One region of the Brevibacillus sp. AG genome, then DNA from elsewhere that is predicted to be linked to it. Evidence: a T-box and tRNA genes for the amino acid it is inferred to sense, from the RefSeq annotation. Region 1 holds a T-box; the other holds one or more tRNA genes.
The links. A T-box is a leader RNA that pairs with one kind of tRNA and senses whether it is charged. The one in region 1 lies ahead of POF51_RS21555 (valine--tRNA ligase), so its partner is inferred to be a tRNA-Val.
Positions count from the first base shown of each region.

Region 2: it has a tRNA-Val gene. The T-box ahead of POF51_RS21555 (valine--tRNA ligase) is inferred to sense a tRNA for this amino acid. The anticodon was not compared.

Region 1 is NZ_JAQMYO010000008.1:99,537-102,949, forward strand. Features, by position in the region: gene POF51_RS21555 (valine--tRNA ligase) at 1-1,628, opposite strand, end outside; T-box leader at 1,686-1,927, opposite strand; gene POF51_RS21560 (STAS domain-containing protein) at 1,987-2,313, opposite strand; gene POF51_RS21565 (ATP-binding protein) at 2,421-3,413, opposite strand, start outside.
Region 2 is NZ_JAQMYO010000002.1:224,311-227,723, forward strand. Features, by position in the region: tRNA gene POF51_RS06000 (tRNA-Ser) at 824-916, shown strand; tRNA gene POF51_RS06005 (tRNA-Glu) at 925-998, shown strand; tRNA gene POF51_RS06010 (tRNA-Val) at 1,086-1,161, shown strand; tRNA gene POF51_RS06015 (tRNA-Leu) at 1,171-1,257, shown strand; tRNA gene POF51_RS06020 (tRNA-His) at 1,275-1,350, shown strand; gene POF51_RS06025 (glyoxalase superfamily protein) at 1,431-1,799, opposite strand; gene POF51_RS06030 (DinB family protein) at 1,796-2,260, opposite strand; gene POF51_RS06035 (EamA family transporter) at 2,408-3,316, opposite strand.

The DNA of each region.
Region 1 (3,413 bases):
ACACCGTTGCCGAGTGATTTGGACATTTTTCGGCCCTCAGAGTCACGAATAATGCCGTGAATCAAGACGGATTCAAACGGACTTTTCCCGGTAAATTCAAGACCTGAGAACATCATCCGAGCAACCCAGAAGAAGATAATATCGTAGCCTGTTACCAGGACATTCGTTGGATAGAAGTACTTCATGTCCTCGGATTCTTCCGGCCAGCCCAGTGTCGAGAACGGCCATAGACCAGAGGAGAACCATGTATCGAGAACGTCGTTGTCCTGCTCCAGCTTGTGGCTGTGGCAGCTTGGGCACTCAGTCACATTCGTGCGAGATACAATCGTTTCGTTACAATCTCCGCAATACCATGCAGGAATTCGGTGGCCCCACCAAAGCTGGCGGGAGATGCACCAGTCGCGGATGTTTTCAATCCAACGCAGGTAATTTGTCTTGAAGCGCTCTGGGACGAATTTCACACTTTCAGGGCTATTTGCATTCGCCAGTGCTTCGTCAGCCAAAGGCTGCATTTTTACAAACCATTGGGTAGAAAGGTATGGTTCTACGACTGCATCGCTGCGCTCACTATGTCCAACCTGATGAATATGCTCCTCAACCTTGAACATTACACCTTGCTCAGTCAAATCTTTGATGATTTGCTTGCGGCATACAAAGCGATCCAAGCCTTTGTAGATACCAGCCAGCTCGTTCATCGTGCCCGACTCATCCATGACAACGATTTGTGGCAACTGATGGCGAAGACCCAATTCAAAGTCATTCGGATCGTGTGCTGGCGTAATTTTTACAGCGCCAGAACCAAACTCAGGATCAACATAGTCATCTGCGACGATTGGAATCTCACGTCCCACGATTGGCAAAATCACGGTTTTGCCGATCATGTCCTTGTAACGCTCATCTTCCGGGTGTACCGCTACAGCCGTATCACCGAGCATCGTTTCCGGACGGGTTGTAGCTACTTCGATATAACCGGTGCCATCTGCCAATGGGTAACGCATGTGATGCAGCGCACCTTTTACTTCCTTGTAGATTACTTCAATATCGGATAGAGCCGTGCGGGCAGCAGGGTCCCAGTTAATGATACGGTTACCGCGATAGATCAAGCCTTTTTCGTAGAGGCGAACAAATACTTCGCGTACAGCTTGGGACAAGCCTTCATCCATCGTAAAACGCTCACGGGAGTAATCCAGGGCAAGACCGAGCTTTTCCCACTGCTCACGAATATGCGAAGCGTAAATGTGCTTCCACTCCCATACCTTTTCCACGAATTTTTCGCGGCCCAGATCATGGCGAGAGATGCCTTCTTCACGTAAGGTAGCTTCCACGCGCGCTTGGGTTGCGATACCAGCGTGATCCATACCTGGCAAGAACAAGGTGCTGTAGCCTTGCATACGCTTGGTACGCGTAATGATATCTTGCAAAGTCGTATCCAGTGCATGGCCCAAGTGCAATTTACCAGTTACGTTCGGCGGTGGAATGACAATCGTAAACGGACGTTTATTCGGGTCGCGTTCTGCTTTGAAAAATTGTTTTTCGATCCAATACGGATACCATTTGTTCTCTGCTGCTTTTGGATCATAGTTTTTCGGCAGCAATTGGTCGATGTCGGTTGTTGGCTGTGTAGACATGTACGACTCCTCCTATTAGCATAACTTGCTTTGCAAAAAATAAAAAAACCCTTCATCGCAAAGGACGAAAGGATTATTTTCGCGGTACCACCTTTGTTAACACACGATAAACGTCATGCTTATGGCGTGTTCACTCTGACAAGATAACGGTTGCGAACCGGTCTCGGCTAGGCACATGCTTTCACCGAAAAAACTCCTGGGCGACCTTCAGCCATTCATAACCTTAGAGAATCTCGCAGCAACTGATTCTCCTCTCTGCTAAGGTGTCCTGACTTACTCTTCCCACTCATCGTTCATATCGTATGTAGTTGTCGTATGATTAGCTTTTCACTATTATATACAATCACGCTGTTTGGCGTCAAACCCGGGTTTCGCCCACTTTTCCAACTGCAATGCCCAGTGCTTCGGTAAAACCGAGCACGCCCAAAATATCGAGAATTTCTTCTCGGACATTGACGATTTCTACCTGTTTGCCCATGGCCAACAGTTCTTTCGTGGTAAAAAACAGGCTTCCAATACCGGAAGAATCTACAAAGGAGACACCTTGAAAATCGACGATAACGGATTGATTTCGCCCTCCATACTGCTGGAGCAATTCACCTACTCGATCTCCTACAGCCATGTCCAACTCTCCGACGAAAAACAATGTAGCCTGTCCGTTCGCCTCTGTTGCGCGGTAGTCCATGCTCAAACTCCTCTCAATAGGTATCGGTACACCCAATCTGCTCGTCCTTTTACTATATTACCCATTTTCATTCACTTGCAAACATTTGGCTTTTGGGAAATCGTGGCTTAACGCGAAAGGATACATTCTAAAATCAGCTTTGTACCTGCCAGGGAGCTACTTAAATAAACACGATCACAGTATTGCAGGATCACGTGAAAACCGGCCCCAAGCGAGTGGCGCGTAGAAAATCCTTGCTGTAGGGTAGCTCGCGGGATATCCTCGAGCAAAATTCCTTGTCCTTCATCATGGATCACAGCCCGACACATCTGCCTGTCATTCGATAGGTATAGCGTGACCACACCGCCATTTCCGTGCTTCAACGTATTGGAAGCAGCTTCGTTGACCGCAACGAGAAACTGTAGCAAGCGCTTATCAGAAATGCCTTGTGGTTCCAAAGCTTGCTTGAACAATTTACGCAGTTCTGCCAGCTGCTCCGGTAAGCGGATGTCGATTGCCAAGAGCTTATGCCCTTCCCGAAGCAAAAAAAATAATTCTTCATCACTAAGCAACAATAGCTTACCTTCTGTGACCACACCCAGAATATCTCTGTAGATCTCCCATTCCCGTCTTTTGCGTTTTCGTTCTTCTGCAATAACGGCAGTGACATCGATCAAAGCCATTCCACAGGTCCGATCTGGCAATACAGATGTGTATAATTCAAAGACCTTTGTGCCATCAGAGGTAACAATTTGCTCCCTTACAGGACCACCCGATCCAGCCGCATCTTCGACCAGTCGTTGCATTTCTCGCTCTACTTCCAAACTCGCACGAACGTCACCCAACGGACGCACTTTCCCTTCATCGTAAAGATAGAGGAAAACGGTCTCGATCTGACGCAGTATGGATAACTTCTGAATCTCTTGCTTTATTAACCGCCCCCGCTCGTCGTCTCGATCCTTCCAATGTAACAAGACGTCTGCCGGGTCCAATTCGCCACTCATGTGCCATGTATGAAATTCTTCCAGGAGCAATCGCTCCAGAACATCTTCCCGTCGCAAAACTTTTTCGATATCGATAATGTAGTACGGATCACCTGCTATACCGCGCAATCCGCTACC
Region 2 (3,413 bases), on a different contig from region 1:
AGTAGCTGTAATTTCGTAGTGAATAAGACAGCAGCTTCTTCTGGTGCTCGGATAGTGCTAGGAATATAAATTCTACTTGATCATCATCGTATGGACGGACATAAAAACGGGAAATACCATGACAAATAATTTCTCTCTTTAACGTCAGCGCCACACTGGCGTCTGTTCGTATGTGCAATTCCACGCTGCGTACCCTCCTTGGACATTCAATAGAGTACCAAAAAAATACAAGGAAAAACAAGGGAATTATGTCTGATTCATGTCCAAGTTGTTACCAATTTTCGTATGAAAACTGACAAGGAGAACGATTCAGAAAAGACTAGCGGGGGTTGCTGGGAAAGCACCCTGTTCGAGAGAAAAAATTCGAGATGAGACCGGCCATTCTCCCTTTTTCCGTTGAGTTATTTACTTTATTTCGAAGGCAGCGTACGAGCTCCTGATCGCAATGACAAGAAAAATAGCCGTGCTTTCGATAGCAATCATCATGCCTCTTGCAGCATCTGTCGACGTCATCAATCGGCGCATCCGGCCCGGAGCATCCAGGCCCACACCAGTTTCCGTACAAACAGGGTAAGCCTACTGATCGGCGTTTTCTTTTTGACAACTGGCATCACTCCGTCTTGTAAAGGGATACTACTTGTATCATATTGAACAGAAAGTGAACTTGCTTTAGGCAATCTCCCTTTTTTCGTTTCGATAGATATTCGCCTGATATGAATTACACGGAGGTCTACCAAGGGATAAACTTTCAAAATATCACTTGAAATCATATTGGGAATATGATAGATTAATTCTTGCCGAAGCGAACGCTTGCAGGCTCGATGGATGGATGTCCGAGCGGCCGAAGGAGCACGATTGGAAATCGTGTAGGCGGTGTCGAACCGTCTCGTGGGTTCAAATCCCACTCCATCCGCCATCATACATGGCCCGTTGGTGAAGCGGTTTAACACAGCAGCCTTTCACGCTGTCATACAGGGGTTCGAATCCCCTACGGGTCACTTAAACATCCCGTATAGTAATCCGGGGCCCCCGCAAAGTACTCGGAATATGCTTCATTGTATTGGCGTCACTTTGTGGGGTTATCTGGAGGCTTAGCTCAGCTGGGAGAGCATCTGCCTTACAAGCAGAGGGTCGGCGGTTCGATCCCGTCAGCCTCCACCATTTTTATATGCGGTCGTGGCGGAATTGGCAGACGCGCTAGATTCAGGTTCTAGTGGTGGCAACACCGTGGAGGTTCAAGTCCTCTCGACCGCACCAAGCAAACCCTATACATGGCGGTCGTGGCGAAGGGGTTAACGCACCGGATTGTGGCTCCGGCACTCGTGGGTTCAAGTCCCATCGATCGCCCCATATATGTTCAAAATGTAAAATGAAACAGCCCAGCGGTGGCTCCTGTAGAGGAACTCCGGCTGGGCTTTCTTTGTATCTGTCTACGAATGAGCAACAGGCTGATAAAAGTGAAGGCGATTGCCAAAAGGATCGGTCACGCTCACTTCGCGTGTTCCCCACGGCGTCTCCTCTAAACCGGGACAAGCGTACTTGTATCCTTGACGCAACAGTGACTGATGAAAAAGTTCAATGTCCTCTACCTGTACGCGAATCGCTGAGCCAGGACAAGCATCCCCGTGATGCTCAGATAGATGAATCGTGCACGATGGAGAGGAAATTTGCATGTACAAAGGAAAATGCTCCTCGTAACGATGCTCCCAATCAATCTGAAACCCTAGAAACTCTACATAAAATTCTCTTGCCTTCTCAACGTCAAACATGCGAAAAATAGGCGTTATGATCTGATTCATTTGCCCAGAAACCTCCGGATTGTATTGAGGGAGGCGAGGTGCACCCCTTCGTGAAAGATCGTTCGGACAAGCACTTGTGCAATCGTATGCATGCCGGATTCAGTTGCGGGAAACTCTTCTTCTAATCGATCCTTGTAAGTAGCTTGTATCGTCTGAGGTTGTTCTTGTAATAAGGAGACGAGTACTTCGAGTTTCGGTGGTGGTGTATCCCAGTCAGCAGGTTTTGTACCGAAGTTAAACCATTCGTTGAAGCCAGGGGGGATTGGGATCGTTTCTTTTGTAAGGTGAGCGATCCATAAATACTGATCGAGATAGATGTGCCCCAGATTCCACAAGATATTGTTGGAGAAACCATCGGGAATGATGTTCACATCTTCATCCGTCAAACCATCGATAGCTTTTAACGTCTCCTGTCGATAATCCTCTAGCTGCTGGAATAGCACCTTGTGCCGCTTTTCCATACTTTTTCCCCCTTGAGTGGCAGTCTTCGCAAATAAATTCGAGTCAGAGAATCTACTTCCTTCTATAAGAAGGGGAAGTACTAACAAAAAAGCGTGCAGAACAACTCGTCTGCACGCTTTTTTGTATGTTGTGTATAGGAAACGGCGCTACATTCTTTCCTGCTCGAGGGCATGAGAAGGGGAGAATAGTTTCCGCCATTTTACTTGCGGTACGCAAATGGCAGCGAGGATCATAAATACGCCACCCCATTGAGGGAGAGAGACAGTCTCTTGAAGCACGAAACTCGACAAGAGTACGACTGTGGGCAGCTCCACTGCACTTAAAATGGTAGCCAGTCCATTACCGATCCGTGGCACACCAACAGCCAAACAGAAGATCGGGATGACCGAACCGAAGATCGCAACCAAAAGACCGAGCGGCAGCAAACCTTGCAGAAGCTGACCATTTATCAGGAAAGTCGGTGGATAAATGATCGAGAGCATCAGGGCAGCGATACCAATCGAAATCGCGCTTCGCAAGTATGGATCCATTCCAGGGAGAATTCGCCCGCTGAAGAAAATAACCAGGGCAAAGGTCGCGCCAGACATCAGACCGAAGATCAGTCCGACCATGTCTACACTCTGAATGCCGCTTTCGCCAAGTCCGCTTGCAAGAACCGTCCCTGCTCCAAGCATAACCAGAGACACCCATTTTTCAGCCGTCGGCCATTTGCGATCCACAATCGCCTCAAGCAAGACCCCGATCCAGGTAAACTGAAAGAGGAGAACGATTGCGAGCGAAGCAGAGACCCGGCTAACAGCCTGATGGTAAAAAAGACTGGTTGAGGCCATCATGAGGCTGGCTGGTGCCAAAAGCAACATATACTTGAACGAAAACCGTTGCTTGGAGAAAAAGAGGGCCATGAGCGTCATAATCAGGCCGCCAAAAATCAATTGGCTTCCGCTCATTTCAAATGGCGTAAAGCCGAGTTGAAAAGCATGCTTCATGAAGATCGAGAGGACACCGTAGCTGCACGCGCCGAGTAAAACTAAAAAGATAGATCGCCAGTATGTCATAAGTAAAAGTTCCTTTCGTATGACTAAACTCGGAAGAATAATGACTATTGTACTACAGGTCTAAAAGTGGTACAATAAAATTTTTGTCCATCCTTTA